4 regions of the Methylobacterium sp. 1A genome follow, and region 4 is predicted to be linked to each of the others. Evidence: riboswitches for the same ligand, from Rfam matches in the RefSeq annotation. Region 4 holds a riboswitch; each other region holds the start of a gene.

Region 1 (4,022 bases), 1.5 Mb from region 4:
CCGACGGCTTCCGCACTCGTGGGCACGTCGTCGAGCCTTGGGTCGAAGCCCCGGCGGTCGCCCCGGTGCCGGAACCCCGCCCGGAGGCCGGACCTAGGCGGGTCGTCCGCAGCCAATCCCCCGACCAGATGGCGCCTCCCCGGATCGAGCCCTACGTGGCCGGAGCCGCAAGGGTCGAGGGTCCCGCCGAACCGGCGTGGCGGGAGGCAGCCGGAACGATGATCGCCCTGTCGCTGCCGAACGAGCTCTACCGCGACGGCGCCACGCCCATGGCGATGCTCGCCGGCCAGCCGCCGCGCAAGCTCATGCTGGGGGACGGCGGTCTCGGCGCGGATGGGTTCGATGCGCAGCAGGCCGCCGCGGCCTGGGTTTACCTGGAGGGTACCGACGTCGAGGTGCGGCATACCTTCCTGTCTGCCGAGCTGTCGCGGGAGTGGACCGCGGGGGAGAGCTTCCGGGCGGGGCTGCCGAAGCGGGTCGGGCCGGCCCTGGACTCAGCCCGGCTTCTGTACAAGGCGCACCTACGCGCCGGCAGCAAGGACACGTTGAAGGCCTTGTCCGATCTGCGCAAGACGCTGTCCGACGAGGTACAGAAGCTCCTTCAGCAGTCCCGCGACCTATCCGCGGCCGTTTGGCGAGACGTGGCCGTGGCGATCGGCGCGCTCGTGGTCCGGCTCGCCATCGACGCCGCGAAAGGCGGAGGGGCCGGAGGGGCCGGCTTCGCCGGTCTGTACGCCGTCGTAGCGGCGTATGTCGGCATCTCCTACGCCGTGTCGGTCTCGACGAACCGCCGGTTCCTCGGCGTTGTCGAGGCGTCTAGGGCAGCGTGGCGCACCAAGCTCTATGGCTTTCTCGACGACACCGATTATGAAGCGCTGGCCGACGGCCCGCTCGCCGGGGCCATGGCTGCCTATCGGCGCACCGAAGGCCGAACGACGGCAGTGGTTTGGGTAGTGGTGTTCGTCATGCTGGCTGCCGCGGCCATGGAGGCAGGGTGGATCAATCCGGACGCGCTGCGCAGCTGGCTGGCGACGGCTCACGCCCGGGTGCCGGCACCTCACTAGGCGACGAGCGGATGGCCCGCGGGCCTGAAGCCGGCAGAAGGCGCCCGGGACTTCAGGCTTGGGCCGCGACGTCACCGAATGGGCGGATGACGTGTTCACGCCTTGGATCGACCTAACGCGGGAGGATGCCGTCAGCGTCACCTCGATGCCTTTGGGGCGGTGCTTGTCCGCATCTTCGGGAAGACCGCGCGCAGAAGCTCGTTTCCGGCGACGGTTGAGAGGGCCTCTCCAAGGATCAAGTCCGCGATCCAATACCTCTACGCTTCCGCCAATTGGTGCAGGTCATAGTCTCCATGCATTCCGGGATGGTGTAGGGGCGCGCTAAATTCGAGATACTACGTGAGCTATCCGTACGACTGGCATGGGTGGTTTTCGGCCAGTCTGCTTCAAAGTATCAAACTCAAAAAGCGGTCGTTCGACCTCTGGCAGGAAATGGCCGAGATCCGACAGCGGCATCAAGGCAGAGCTATCGGGACGTTCGCGTTGACTCACGAGTCCGTGAGGCTGTAGCTGGGCCGTGACGGTTCCCCTCGGGGATCAAAAGGGAACGCGGTGAGGGTGTAAGCCTGAAGCCACGGCTGTCCCCGCAACTGTAAGCGGCGAGCCCTTCACCACCATGTCACTGGGTCGCCCCGGGAAGACGGTGCGAGGGCGACGACCCGTGAGCCAGGAGACCTGCCGTCAGCCGTGGTCACACGCGAAACGCGTCGGGCGGGGTGTCCTGGCGGGTGTCGAAGCGCCGCCTCGTGAGGTGGTCGCCCAGGCCTCGTTCGCGGTGACGTGCCACTGCCGTCCCGAGGTCCTAGGCCCGTGTCCCATCCCGCTTCGCAATGGCGGCTTCGCGCATCCGTCACATCTTTGGCGCTCGTCTCCCTTGGTGTGCCCCCAGCGACTGCCCAAGGCCCACGAGCCGACGCAGCCCCGGCTTCGGTCGTTCTCGACCCGCTCTCGGTCGAGGGCAGCTACACCTCGGCCCCCACCTACCAGGTCAAGGATCTCTACAGCGGGACCAAGACCGTGACGCCGCGGCTCTCTCTGCCCCAGCAGGTCGACGTCGTGCCCCAGGAGGTCCTGCGGGACACCGCCGCCACGCGCGTCGAGCGCGCCTTGGATTACGTGCCGGGAGTCGGCAAGCAGAACGATTTCGGCGCCCAGAACCTCGCGCTCTACTCTGTGCGCGGCTTCGCCACCCAGGACATCTTCTTCAACGGCTTCAACATTGCCCGCGGTTACAACGGCGCGCCGGACACCCAGAACGTTCAGTCCATCGAGGTGCTCAAAGGACCGAGCGGGGCACTCTATGGGCGCAGCGACCCCGGCGGCACCATCAACATCCTGACCAAGCAGCCCGTGGCCTTGCCCTTCGTCGAGATGGGCACGCTGTTCGGGAGCTTCGGAACAGCGCGCACCACCGTCGACGCCGGCGGGCCACTGAACGAGGAGGGCACCGTCCTCTACCGCTTCAACGGCGCGCTCGCGAGGCAGGACAGCTTCCGCGATTTCGTCGACGGCGACCGCGTCCTAGCTGCGCCCGTGGTGAGCTGGCTGATCAGCCCGGACACCAAGTTGACCGTCGAGGCGCAATACCTCCGCAACCGCCAGACCTTCGACCGCGGGACGGTCGCAGTGAACAACCGCCTGGGCCTCGTACCGCGCTCGCGCTTCTTCGGTGAGCCGGGCGACAACTCGGTGTCAGAAGCCGGGATCCTGCAGATCCGCCTCGATCACGCCTTCAATGCCGACTGGCAGCTCAGGGTCGCCGGCCACTTCAACACCGGCAGCCTGACCGGCCTGCAGACCGGCGCGACCGGCCTTCTCGACGACGGCCGCACCCTGCTGCGCGAGTTCCGCCGGCACGACTTCACATGGGGCGTGGCCATCGGGCAGGCCGAGCTCGTTGGGCATTTCGACACCGGGCCGTTCGCCCACACCGTGCTGCTCGGCCTGGAGTACGAGCGCTACAACAGCACCGAGAACCTGCTGCGCTCGACGCCGCGGCTCGACCCCTTCGCCCTCGACCTGTTCAACCCGGTCTACGGCCAGCCCAAGGCGCCCTTCACCCGGCGCTACAGCGCGAGCGAGAACGTCGGCAACACCGCCGTCTACGTCCAGGACCAGATCGCGCTCAGCCCGGAATGGAAGCTGCTCCTCGGCAACCGGACCGACTTCTATAACCAGACCTTCCGCGACAAGGTCGGCAACGAGCGCGCGGAGCAGGACCGGACCGGCTTCTCACCGCGTGCAGGTCTCGTCTACCAGCCGCTCACCTTCCTCTCGTTCTACGGCAACGTGGCGGCCTCGTTCCGGCCCAACACCGGCTTCGACATCGCGACCCGTCCCTTCGCCCCCGAGACCGGCTTCGGCTACGAGGCCGGCGTCAAGCTCGATCTCTTCACCGGCCTGAGCGTGACCGGCGCGGCGTTCCACATCGAGAAGGAGAACGTCCTCACGACCGACCCGAGGGACTTCTTCTTCCAGATTGCCGCCGGCGCCGTGCGTAGCCAGGGCTTCGACCTGAGCTTCGTCGGACAGGTTACACCCGAGTTCCGGGTTATCGGCGGCTATGCGTTCATCGACGCGGCGGTGACCCGCGACGAGGTTCTCAGGGTTGGCTCGCCGCTCCTCAACATTCCGCGCCACTCGGGCAGCCTGCTCGGCGTCTACGAAGTCCAGGCCGGCGACTGGAAGGGCTTCGGGTTCGGTGGCGGCGTCCGGGCTGTCGGCTCGCGCCTTGGGGACAGCGGCAACGAGGGGTTCCGGCTCCCGGGCTACGTGTTGACCGACGCCCTGGCCTACTACCGCTACGAGAACCTGCGGTTCGGGCTCAACGTCGATAACATCTTCGACGAGACCTACTACGAGCGCTCCTACAACGCCTTCTGGGTCGGCGTCGGCGAGCCCCGGCGGGTGACCGTCAGCATGACGGCGCGGTTCTGATGGGCGTGCGTCCGGGCACGC
Region 2 (4,022 bases), 1.5 Mb from region 4:
GCAAAGGTTCATCGAGACCACACGCACGGGTGCCGCCGCCGCACCACTGGCTACGGCGGACATGACTGCCACGAGGGCGAGCGTGAGGCGCGACCTCATCCGCGACCTCAGAACGATGTCACGCGGACGCCGCCGTAGACGGCGAGCCCCGGACCCTGGAAACCGGTCGGGTTCTGGTAGCGCTGGTCGAACAGGTTATCGATCCGCCCGAACACTGTCAGGGTCTCGCTCCAGGCGTAGTTGACCGACAGGTTCACCAGCGTGAAGCCGGGGGCCTTCAGGCGGGGCACGGAGAAGTCCCTGTTTCCGTCCACGAACGACCCCAGCACGATGAGCGTGCCGGTCATGGTCAGGCCCGGCATCAGGTTCCAAATCGCGGTCGCGCTGACCTTGTTGCGGGGCCGACGCAGCAGCTCCTGGTGGGCGATCTCGTCCTTCGTCACCGTGGTGGTCCAGTCCAGCCGCCCGCTCCAGAACTCGTTGAAACGCAGGGCGATGAAGCTCTCGGTGCCGTAGGCGGTCGCACGGCCGACGTTCACGTTGGTCGAGAAAGTCGGGTAGTAGGCCGTCTGGATCAGGTTCTTGAAGTCGGTCTGATAGTAGGTCGCACCCACGGTCACGAACCCGTCGAACAGCGGCTGCTCGAAGCCGCCGTCGAATCCGAAGCTCTCCTCGGGCCGCAGGTTCGGGTTCCCGAAGAAGCGGAAGCCCGGATAGTCCTGATAGAGCTGGCTTAGGGTCGGCGGCTTGAAACCGGTGCCGACGCTGCCCTTCAGGCGGGTCCCAGTGCCGGGCACGATGTAGCTCGGCGCCACCCGGAAGGTGGTCGCGCCGCCGAACTGGTCGTTCGCGTCGTGCCGGATGTTGGCGACCAGCGCGGCGCCCGCGAAGGGCGTCGTCTGAAGCTCGGCGAAACCGGCGGTGTTGCCGTTGGACCGGTCGATGCCGGTCGTCTCGAAGCGCTCATCCTCGCGCTGGGCACCGAACAGCACGAGGTTGCCGGGTGAGAATTGCCAGTCGCCGCGGTAATCGAACCGGGTTCGTTCACCGAGGTAGGTGGTGGGCGTCGGCGGCGCTAGCGGGTCGAGCGGGCCGGCGAACAGGCGGTCGAACTTGGAGTAGTTCGCGCCGAAGACATTGTGGAAGCCCGGCACCGGCGTCCACTCGGCCTCGCCCCTCATAATCAGTTGCTGCTGGTCGTTGAGGTTACGGTACGGCAGCGGCGCGTACGGGAAGCCGCCGTCGGCCTGATCTAGATACGCGCTATCGGAGAAGCGCAGGACGTAGTTGAGACGGAACTCGTCGGTGAGTTGCGCCCCGAGCTTGGTCGAGACCGTCTTGATGTCGGTGAAGGCGGTCCGCAGCGGCACGCCGCGGGGCAGTAGCTCAAACGGGGTGATCTGGACGGCGGATTGACGGATGTGGCCGACCGACACCGAGTAGTCGAAGATCCCCTCCGAGCCCGAGATGTTGCCGAATTGGTTGAAGGTGCCGAACGAGCCGCCCTCAACGGTCGCCGTTGCCCGTGCCGGCCCTTCGCCACGCTTGGTCACAACGGAGATGACGCCGCCGATGGCGTCGGCTCCGTAGAGGCCACTCTGCGGCCCGCGCAACACCTCGATCCGCGAAAGGTCGTAGGTCTGCAACTGGCTGAAGTCGAAGGCGCGGTTCGGGGTCGAGGGGTCGTTGACGTCGATGCCGTCGATCTGGACCTTCACGTGGTTCGAGTTGGTGCCGCGGATGAAGACCGAAGTCTGACCGCCTGCGCCGCCGGTCTGCACGACGTTGAGGCCGGGCACCTGCTGGAGGGCATCCGGCACCGTCCGGCGCTGCTGCTCCTGCAGCAGGCGGTCGGTGAGCACGGTGACACTCGATCCTGTGTTGGCAATCGGCGTCGGCACGCCGGTAGCCGACACGGAGATCTCGGACAGGGAGACCGCGGCCTGCGCGCCTCCCTGGGCATCGGCGAACGGCGCAGCGACCTGCTGCGCGAGGGCGGGGGCGGAGACGAGCAGCGCGGATACGGCGCAGGACAGGGCTAGGCTGCGCCGAAGCGCGGACGGGACGGAACAGGACACGGGACGGCCTCGGGGGACGGCTGTGGCACGTCACCGCGAACGAGGCCTCGGCGGCCGCGTCCTCAAGGGAACCACGGCGCCGCGACACCTCCCAGGACACCCCGCCCGGCAAGCTCCGCGTGTGACCACGGCTGACGGCAGGTCTCCTGGCTCGCGGGTCGTCGCCCTCTCATCGTCTTCCCGGGCGAGGCCGCCCAGTGACGTCGTGATGAAGGACTCGCCGCTTACAGTTGCGGGGGCAGCCGCGGCATCAGCCGAGCCCTCACGGGCGTGGCCTCACCGCGTTCCCTTTTGATCCCCGAGGGGAACCGTCCCGCTCAAGCTAGGCTGTGGCTCATCGATCCGTCAATCCTCGGAGCAACGTTGTCCCGGCGTCTGCTGTCGGAGGGGCTGTGCAGGGGCGAGCGCCGGGCTGATCGTCATAAGATGTGGTTTCTGTCTTTCCGCTTCCTCACGACAGATGCATTGAAGCGGACATAGCGGGGGGACCGACCACGACGCGTTGCAGACGAATGACCTCTTTCCCGGTAGGACATCCCGCATGACGGAACACACGAGCCTCCCCGTGCGGCGTGCCGATCATGTCGGCTTCGCGGTCGCCTGCCTCGACGAAGCCCTTCGGTTCTGGATCGACGGGCTCGGCGCGCGACTTGTGCGGACGGGGGAGATGGGGGGCGAGTTTCTCGGTCAGGTGACCGGGGCGCATGGGGCGAAGGTGCGCATGGCGCTCGTTTCGCTCGCGGATCAAACGATCGAACTTCTGGAGTATCAGGGTCCGGAGCGACCGAGCGCGCCGGCCAAGCCGTTCGATCCTGGCTTCGCGCATCTGGCCCTTATCGTCGATGACCTCGACGCGCTGCTGGTGCGGATCGCTGCCTACGGTTGGAAGGCGCAAGGCATTCCGCAGCCGATTGCGAGCGGTGCGCGGGTTGGAACGCGGGTGATCTACGCCGTTGGCCCTGACGGCGCGACAATCGAGTTCATGCAGCCGCCGGCTTCTGTCCAAGATCTCTGATGCCGGCGGGCGGGGAACCGCTTGCCATCCCGATCCGAAGTCGACGGAGGCCCGGCGAACGACCGCCTCGGTTCGGAACCAGTCCGTCGCATAGCCAAGCCGATGGGTTCGACTTCAGAGGTACTTGAGCCAAGCGATGTCGCGTCGCGATGCCTTGAGGCGGGAGAACCAGGCCGTCGGGAAGTAGAGGGGCGGAATCAGCGCCGCGTACCACACCAGAACCCACGCGTAATTGCCGACACCGAACACGGTGCCTTGGGTCACGCCCCAGATCGCGAACGCGCCGTGGTAGAGCAGCCGCAGAACCGTCAGGTGAAACACGTAGAAGAAGAGCGGCGCGCCGCCGAACACCGCCAGCGCTGTGACCACCGGGCGGTCGCCCATGCGTTCCAGCGCGACGAGCAATAGCGCCCCGATCCCGAGCGTTAGCAGCAGGAACAGCAGCGAGGGCGGATACTTCGTCAGCGCGAAGAAGCTCATCGCGGTCCGCAGGGCGTCCTCGTCGACGACGAACCACGGTTTGTCCCCGTAGCCGTTCGCCAGGCGTAGCACCGCGAAGGCGACCAGCATCGTGATGCCGATGGCCGCAAATCGGCGCTTGCGCGTCCGTGGGGCGACGCCGGGCAAGAACCACGGGCCGATGGCATAGCCGAGAGCGATGACGCCGATCCAGGGAAGCACCGGGTAGGTCGTCTTGGCCACTAGACCGAATGGGAGCGCGATGACGTCGCGCTGGTGCAGCATTGCCCAGGCGACGAAGAAGGGATCATCGGGCCGGAGTTGGATCGGGTCGAGGAGATTGTGCCCGCAAACGATCAGCGTCCCGACCGCGAAGAGAACCGAGCGCGGCAGGCCGATCATCGCCGCCAGGACGATCATGCACACGCCGATGCACCAGATCACCTGAAGCCAAAGCGTCGGGCTGGCGA
Region 3 (4,022 bases), 900 kb from region 4:
ACACGCGTCCGGATTCGCGCGCCGCCTTCCGGACGGACGTGGAGCGGATGTACACGGACGCCCTGAAGGTGCGCGACGCCGGCTCGACCCGTCCGGCCGGAGCCCCCGCCGAACATCTCAGGACCGCGCCGTAGCGCCTCCGGCCCGCCGCGCCGGTCACGCGTCGTCGAAGGCGAGGGCCTCGGCCGGGTAATCCACCATCGTCCGGCGCTGCGCGTCGGTGTTCTGCCACTCGCCGACCTTCATGTAGCGGCCCTCGAGATCGCGGACCTCGACCACTTTCCCGATGGTGGGGATCGACTGGAAGCCCTGCGGCCAGTTCGACGCGAAGTAGAAGACCTGCTCGACGTGGTCCGAGAGGTGGCAGATCCCCGGCCCGAAGGTCCCCAGCCCGAAGACGAGGTAGCGGCCGTTCACCAGCGCCGCGACGTCGGAGATCAGCGACTCGCTCTGGATCTCCACCGGCAGTCCGCGCCGCTCGGCGTACGCCTCCACCTCGGCGATGACCGGGTTCAGCCTGTTCTCGAAGACGAGCTTGACCGAGCGGATCCGACCCTCGGCCAGGAGCCGGTCGATGACCATCCGGTAGAACGCGAAGGGCGGCTGCGGATAGTGCGGATCGACCCAGGTGCTGAAGATGTCGCCCGACCGGATGTGGATCAGGAGTTGGTCGTGGGGCTTCACCGGGAAGCTCTTCGGCAGGCCGTTGAACAGCGGCCGGATCACGCTCTGCACGATCGCGCGCGAATCCGTCGGCCCCCGCAGCGCGGTCACGCGCTCGAACTGCGTCGGGTCGAAATACAGGCCCGACAGGAAGTAGCCGTCCGACGGCAGCGGCTCGTCCGGCGGGATGAAGGTGATGCCGTCGCAGGTCAGCCGCTCGGTCAGGAAGATCACCTTGCTGCGGTCAACCTTGGGCACCTTGATGTACTTCAGGTTGAGCGCCTTCGCGATGGACACCGCGATGATGTACTGGACGAGGCAGTTGCCGAAGGCGCCGTTCTCGAACAGCGCCAGGCCGACCAGGGCGTGGCTGGCGCGGTCGGGCGCCGACTGGAGCGCGTAGGTGACGTAGACGTTGGCGCCGGGCTTCTCGTTCAGGAGCGTCACGTCGAGGTCGAGCATCGCCCGCAGCGCGATCAGGTCGACCGCGGCCTCGTCGGCGCGGATGCCGATGCCGGCGATCCGGGCCGGTTCGGGCGCGGCGATCCGGACCGCGCGCGCCCAGGCCCGCTCGTCGGGGACGATCGCGGCGACGAGGGCGTCCGGGGTCGCGGTCCAGCCGGCGAAGCCCGGCTCGGCCCACGTCACGCCGTCCTGCGAGACCGCCACCGCGACGTCGCCGGGCTCCGCGGGAACCGCCCCCTCCCCCGGCCGCAGGGCGACGGAATGGATCGGGAAGCGGCCGCCGAGGTCGACCTCGAGCCACGTCGTTCCCGTGCCCGCATCGGAGACGATCCGCGGCTCACGGCCGGCCGCGAGATCGACGAGAACCGGGGTCGGATCGTCTGTCGGGGCCATCGGGTCTCCGGGAGTTCAGCGCCCGCGCCGGGGCCGGGCGGGTATCGGGTGCGGCGGTGCCCGCTCCGGGGCGCGGCCGTCAAGCCCGCCCCGATCGCGGGGCGGGCGCGGGAAACGGCCGCGATCCGGCGCCCCTCCGTTGTGTCCCGGCGGCCATGCGTCTACAACGGCCGGGCGACGGTGCCCCGGAGACGGGGTGAAAAGGGAATGCGGTGAGGGGTTTGAGGCCCCGATTCCGCGGCTGCCCCCGCAACTGTGAGCGGCGAGCGCCCGCCATGCGCCACCGGAGCGATCCGGGAAGGCGGTGGGCGCGCCGAGCCGCGAGCCAGGAGACCTGCCGTCGCGACAGGATCCCGCAATGCCGCCGGTGGGGCGGCTGGAGACGCTTCTGATGACGACGCAAACCCTCGCCCCCGTCGCCGCCGGCACCCGCGCGTCGGAGCGCCCCATCGCCGTCGCGCTCGCGGCCGTGCTGGGCCTCGGCCTGCTGTTCATGGCGGGTTTCTCGCCGGCGATCGCGCTCCACAACGCGGCGCACGATTTCCGGCACACCCAGAACTTCCCCTGCCACTGACCTCCCCGGACCAGGGATGATCATCCGGCTCCTGTCGGCGGCCCTCGCCGCCGGCTTCTTCGCGGCTGCCATCGTGACGGGCCTCGAACTCACGCTGACCTCGCCGCTGATCGTCGCGGCCGAGCGCTACGAGCAGCAGGAGGCGCCGAACCGGGCTGCCAAGGCGCTCCCGATCAAGGCGTTCCCGATCGTGCTGGCTCATGCCGGGCACGACCACGCCGCCCCCGACGCCGCGCCGGAATGGCAGCCCGCGCCCGGCCTGCCGCGGATGGCCTTCACCGGGCTCGCGACCCTCGTGGGCGGCGTCGGCTACGCGCTGCTGCTCGGCGCGGTGATGCTCGCCTGCGGCCGCGAGCCCACGCCGCAGGTCGGCCTCGCCTTCGCGGTGGCGGGCTTCGCCAGCGTCGCCCTCGCGCCGGGCCTCGGCCTGCCGCCGGAATTGCCCGGCAGCGCGGCGGCCCCGCTCGCGACGCGCCAGGCGTGGTGGGTGATGACCGCCGCGGCGACCGGCATGGGGCTCTACCTGATCACGATCCGCCGCGCGCTGATCACGATCCTCGGGGGGCTCGTCCTGATCATCGCGCCGCACGTCGTCGGCGCCCCGCAGGCGCCCGAGGCCGCGTCCGAACTTCCGGCGGCGCTCGCCGCGCAATTCGCCGCGCGGTCGCTCGCCATCAGCTTCGTGTTCTGGATCCTGATCGGGCTGGGGCTCGGCTGGGCGTGGCAGGCCTTCGCCCGCGGCGCGGATCGGGGAGCGGCCCGTGCCTGAGACCGTTCTCTACGTCTGCACCACCTGCCGCCGGCCGGACGACGACCCCGACGGGCCCCGCGCCGGGGCCCGCCTGCTGGAGGCGCTCCGGGCGCGGAGCGGCGCCACGCCGGACCTGCGGGTCGAGGCGGTGGAGTGCCTGTCGGTCTGCAAGCGGCCCTGCACCGTGGCGGTCGCCGCGGCCGACCGCTGGACCTACGTCTACGGCGACATGGATCCCGCCGCCTCGGCCGAGATCATCCTCGGCGGGCTCGCGGCCTACGCGGCGACCCCGGACGGCATCGTGCCCTGGCGCGAGCGTCCGGAGGCGTTCCGCAAGGGCGTGATCGCCCGCATTCCCCCTTTCCCAGAACCCCGCCCGGTCCCCGCCGGCACCCTGGAGCCCGCGGAATGACCCTCGTGAACAAGATCCCCTGCACCATCATCACCGGCTTCCTCGGGGCCGGCAAGACGACCCTCGTCCGCCACGTGGTCGAGAACGCCAAGGGGCGCCGCCTCGCGATCCTGGTGAACGAGTTCGGTGATATCGGCTTCGACAAGTCCTTCCTGGCGGCCTGCGGCGTCGAGGGCTGCACCGAGGACGCCATCGTCGAGCTGCCGAACGGCTGCATCTGCTGCACGGTCGCGGACGATTTCGTGCCGGCGCTGGAGACCCTTCTCGGCCGCGCCGAGCCGCCGGAGCACATCCTGATCGAGACCTCCGGCCTCGCCCTGCCGAAGCCGCTGGTCCAGGCATTCCAGTGGCCGGCGATCCGCTCGCGGGTGACCGTCGACGGCGTGGTCGCGGTGGTCGACGGCCCGGCGGTAGCCTCGGGCGCCTTCGCGGAGGACCCGGAGGCCCTCGCGGCCCAGCGCGCCGCCGACCAGTCGGTCGACCACGACAACCCCCTGGAGGAGGTGTTCGAGGACCAGCTCCTCTGCGCCGACCTCGTGGTCGTCAACAAGGCCGACCTGATCGACGCCGCGACGCGGGCGCGGGTCCGCGCCGAGGTCGAGGGGCACCTGCCCCGCGCCGTGAAGGTGGTCGAGACCGAGAACGGCGCCATCGACCCGCGGGTGCTGCTCGGTCTCGGCGCGGCCGCCGAGGACGACCTCGACGCCCGCCCCTCGCACCACGGCGAGGGCGAGGACCACGACCACGACGATTTCGAGACGGTC
Region 4 (4,022 bases):
TCACAGGCAGCCCAACCGCCTCGGTCGCCACGGTCGACCCACGTGGATCTCGGGCGAGGTAGGTGACGGCCAGAACCTGGTCGCGATCCGCGAGCCGCAGGACGAGCTCGTCGGCGCACAGGTTCATCGAGACAACGCGTACCGGTCCTTCCGCCGCGCTCAGGGGCGCGGCGGACAGGAGTGCCATCATGGCGAGCACGAGGCGCCTCGGCATCCGCGACCTCAGAACGACGTCACGCGGACGCCGCCGAAGACGGCGAGCCCCGGCCCCTGGAAGCCGGTCGGGTTCTGGTAGCGCTGGTCGAACAGGTTATCGATCCGCCCGAACACCGTCAGGGTCTCGCTCCAGGCATAGTTGACCGACAGGTTCACCAGCGTGAAGCCGGGGGCCTTCAGGCGGGGTACGGAGAAGTCCCTGTTTCCGTCCACGAACGACCCCAGCACGATGAGCGTGCCGGTCATGGTCAAGCCCGGCATCAGGTTCCAGATCGCGGTCGCGCTGACCTTGTTGCGGGGCCGGCGCAGCAGCTCCTGGTGGACGATCTCGTCCTTCGTCACCGTGGTGGTCCAGTCGAGCCGCCCGCTCCAGAACTCGTTGAAGCGCAGGGCGACGAAGCTCTCGGTGCCGTAGGCAGTTGCACGGCCGACGTTCACGTTGGTGGAGAAGGTCGGGTAGTAGGCCGTCTGGATCAGGTTTTTGAAGTCGGTCTGATAGTAGGTTGCGCCCACGGTCATGAAGCCGTCGAACAGCGGCTGCTCGAAGCCGCCGTCGAATCCGAAGCTCTCCTCGGGCCGCAGGTTCGGGTTCCCGAAGAAGCGGAAGCCCGGATAGTCCTGATAGAGCTGGCTTAGGGTCGGCGGCTTGAAACCGGTGCCGACGCTGCCCTTCAGGCGGGTCCCAGTGACGGGCACGATGTAGCTCGGCGCCACCCGGTAAGTGGTCGCGCCGCCGAACTGGTCGTTCGCGTCGCGCCGGATGTTGGCGACCAGCGCGGCGCCCGCGAAGGGCATCGTCTGAAGCTCGGCGAAGCCGGCGGTGTTGCCGTTGGACCGGTCGATGCCGGTCGTCTCGAAGCGCTCATCCTCGCGCTGGGCACCGAACAGCACGAGGTTGCCGGGTGAGAATTGCCAGTCGCCGCGGTAATCGAACCGGGTTCGTTCACCGAGGTAGGTGGTGGGCGTCGGCGGCGCTAGCGGGTCGAGCGGGCCGGCGAACAGGCGGTCGAACTTGGAGTAGTTCGCGCCGAAGACATTGTGGAAGCCCGGCACCGGCGTCCACTCGGCCTCGCCCCTCATAATCAGTTGCTGCTGGTCGTTGAGGTTACGGTACGGCAGCGGCGCGTACGGGAAGCCGCCGTCGGCCTGATCTAGATACGCGCTATCGGAGAAGCGCAGGACGTAGTTGAGACGGAACTCGTCGGTGAGTTGCGCCCCGAGCTTGGTCGAGACCGTCTTGATGTCGGTGAAGGCGGTCCGCAACGGCACCCCGCGAGGCAGCAATTCGAACGGCGTGACCTGGACGGCGGATTGCCGGATGTGGCCGACCGAAACCGAGTAGTCGAAGATCCCCTCCGAGCCGGAGATGTTGCCGAACTGGTTGAACGTGCCGAACGAGCCGCCCTCGACCGTCGCCGTCGCCCGGGCCGGGCCCTCGCCGCGCTTGGTCACGACGGAGATGACGCCGCCGATGGCGTCGGCCCCGTAGAGGCCGCTCTGGGGCCCGCGCAGCACTTCGATCCGCGAGAGGTCGTAGGTCTGCAGCTGGCTGAAATCGAAGGAGCGGTTCGGGGTCGAGGGGTCGTTGACGTCGATGCCGTCGATCTGGACCTTCACGTGGTTCGAGTTGGTGCCGCGGACGAAGACCGAGGTCTGGCCGCCGGCGCCGCCGGTCTGCACGACGTTGAGGCCCGGCACCTGCTGCAGGGCATCCGGCACCGTCCGGCGCTGCTGCTCCTGAAGCAGGCGGTCGGTGAGGACGGTGACGCTAGAACCCGTGTTGGCGATCGGCGTAGGCACGCCGGTGGAAGAGACGGAGATCTCGGACAGCGAGACCGCGGCCTGCGTGCCTCCCTGAGCATCGGCGAAGGGCGCGGCGACCTGCTGCGCGCGGGCGGGAATGGAGACGAGCAGCGCGGATGCGGCGCAGGACAGCGCCAGGCTACGCCGAAGCGCGGTGGGAACGGGATAGGACACGGGACGGCCTCGGGGGACGGCTGTGGCACGTCACCGCGAACGAGGCCTCGGCAGTCGCGTCCGCAAGGGAACCACGACGCCGCGACACCTCCCAGGACACCCCGCCCGGCAAGCTCCGCGTGTGACCACGGCTGACGGCAGGTCTCCTGGCTCGCGGGTCGTCGCCCTCTCATCGTCTTCCCGGGCGAGGCCGCCCAGTGACGTCGTGATGAAGGACTCGCCGCTTACAGTTGCGGGGGCAGCCGCGGCATCGGCCGAGCCCTCACGGGCGTGGCCTCACCGCGTTCCCTTTTGATCCCCGAGGGGAACCGTCACGCTCAAGCTAGGCTGCGGTGTGTCTATCCGTCAACGTGTGGAAACAAGTTGTTCAGATTTGTGGCGTCCGGGACGGATCGACCGTTGTCCTGGTTGTTAGGCTTGAGCGGTCAGGGGGCATCTGCCGGTCTAACCTCGACACGGTCGAACCCACCGAGGCGATAGATAAGGAACGACAGGAGCCACGCCGCCGCGAATAGGCCCACGATGCCGAAGCCCATCACGCCGAAATGGTCGTTGATTGCGGCGACCCGCTGCCAGAACCAGCCCTGGAGGTTGAGTTTGCCCGCCAGGAGGTTCAGCGCCTCCAGCGTGCCGACCACCAGCGCGACCGCCACCGACACCAGGGTGATGGTGAGGTTGTAGAACAGCTTCCGCATCGGCTGGACATAGGCCCAGCTGTAGGCGCCGAGCATCAGCACGCCATCGGTCGCGTCGACCAGCGTCATCCCTGCTGTAAACAGCGCCGGGAAGACCAGGATCGTCCAGATGTCGGTGCCTTGGCTCGCCTGGGCGGCCGACAGTCCGAAGAGGCTCACCTCCGTGGCGGTGTCGAAGCCGAGCGCGAACAGCAGACCCAGCGGGTACATGTGCCATGAGCGCGTTACGAGGCGGAACAGCGGCCGGAGGATCCGGGCGAGAACGCCTTGGTTGGCGAGCAGCATGTCGAGGTCAGCCTCGACGTAGCGGCCGGTGCGCCTAACCTGTCGAAACGCGCGCCAGACGCCCACCAAGACAACGAGGTTCACGATGCCGATGATGATGAGGAAGGCGGCCGAGACGCCGGTGCCGATCAGGCCGCCGAGTTCCCGGTAGCCTTCCGAGGCCGTGATCAGGGTGGTCGAGGCCAGCGCAACCGCGGCCGCTGCCACCACCACGACGGTGGAGTGTCCGAGCGCGAACCAGAAGCCGACCGAGACCGGCCTCTGGCCCGCCTGCATCAGCTTGCGCGTGACATTGTCGATGGCGGCGATGTGGTCGGGATCGACCGCGTGACGCAGCCCGAAGACGTAGGCCAGCAGCGCGGTCGAGAGCAGGGCCGGCTGCCCCGCGAACAGGCCGTAGGCCCAGGACCACACCGCGATGTTGGCCGCGATCAGGACGAGGTAGAGCAGACCGATACGGCGCCGGACGACGCCGGGCGCCGTACCCTTCGATTGGACCATCCCTTTTTTCCATCCCCTATCCGTCCGACCTTGCCACGCCGCGGCGGCTTGGCGGGATCCCGTCGCCCGCCTGACCACCGTGTCGATGCATCTCCCGGCCAATGCTTGAGCGGCGCAGGAGCCTCTGCGCGTCCGCCGATGTCCAGATCACCCCGCCGCGCGGCTTTTGCACGGCGCGTCGCGTCAGTTCAGTCGCGACGGCCTGGGCGGAGCGCCCCTGGTCTCGCATGATGGCTTCCAGCAGGGGCATCATGCCGACGACGTAGCGATGCGCGCGAGCCATCGAGGCTCTGCGTCCGGCGTCACCGCTTCGTTTGGGTCGGGCGCCATCACCGACCGAAACCGGTG

The links. A riboswitch is a leader RNA that binds a small molecule or an ion and turns the genes downstream of it on or off. The one in region 4 is predicted to bind cobalamin.
Region 1: another riboswitch for cobalamin. It lies ahead of ACX9MN_RS19220 (TonB-dependent siderophore receptor); the one in region 4 lies ahead of ACX9MN_RS12415 (TonB-dependent receptor plug domain-containing protein).
Region 2: another riboswitch for cobalamin. It lies ahead of ACX9MN_RS19205 (TonB-dependent receptor plug domain-containing protein); the one in region 4 lies ahead of ACX9MN_RS12415 (TonB-dependent receptor plug domain-containing protein).
Region 3: another riboswitch for cobalamin. It lies ahead of ACX9MN_RS08015 (CbtB domain-containing protein); the one in region 4 lies ahead of ACX9MN_RS12415 (TonB-dependent receptor plug domain-containing protein).

The regions. Positions count from the first base shown of each region.
Region 1 is NZ_JBYQVE010000001.1:3,989,098-3,993,119, reverse strand. Features, by position in the region: gene ACX9MN_RS19225 (hypothetical protein) at 1-1,064, shown strand, start outside; cobalamin riboswitch at 1,569-1,761, shown strand; gene ACX9MN_RS19220 (TonB-dependent siderophore receptor) at 1,944-4,001, shown strand; gene ACX9MN_RS19215 (acetyltransferase domain-containing protein) at 4,001-4,022, shown strand, end outside.
Region 2 is NZ_JBYQVE010000001.1:3,984,731-3,988,752, forward strand. Features, by position in the region: gene ACX9MN_RS19200 (ABC transporter substrate-binding protein) at 1-99, opposite strand, end outside; gene ACX9MN_RS19205 (TonB-dependent receptor plug domain-containing protein) at 108-2,078, opposite strand; cobalamin riboswitch at 2,198-2,406, opposite strand; gene ACX9MN_RS19210 (VOC family protein) at 2,620-3,093, shown strand; gene ACX9MN_RS19215 (acetyltransferase domain-containing protein) at 3,208-4,022, opposite strand, start outside.
Region 3 is NZ_JBYQVE010000001.1:1,627,550-1,631,571, reverse strand. Features, by position in the region: gene ACX9MN_RS08025 (S10 family peptidase) at 1-134, shown strand, start outside; gene ACX9MN_RS08020 (discoidin domain-containing protein) at 157-1,521, opposite strand; cobalamin riboswitch at 1,683-1,877, shown strand; gene ACX9MN_RS08015 (CbtB domain-containing protein) at 1,913-2,095, shown strand; gene ACX9MN_RS08010 (CbtA family protein) at 2,112-2,864, shown strand; gene ACX9MN_RS08005 (DUF1636 domain-containing protein) at 2,857-3,258, shown strand; gene cobW (cobalamin biosynthesis protein CobW) at 3,255-4,022, shown strand, end outside.
Region 4 is NZ_JBYQVE010000001.1:2,524,262-2,528,283, reverse strand. Features, by position in the region: gene ACX9MN_RS12420 (ABC transporter substrate-binding protein) at 1-214, opposite strand, end outside; gene ACX9MN_RS12415 (TonB-dependent receptor plug domain-containing protein) at 223-2,193, opposite strand; cobalamin riboswitch at 2,313-2,521, opposite strand; gene ACX9MN_RS12410 (HoxN/HupN/NixA family nickel/cobalt transporter) at 2,619-3,674, opposite strand.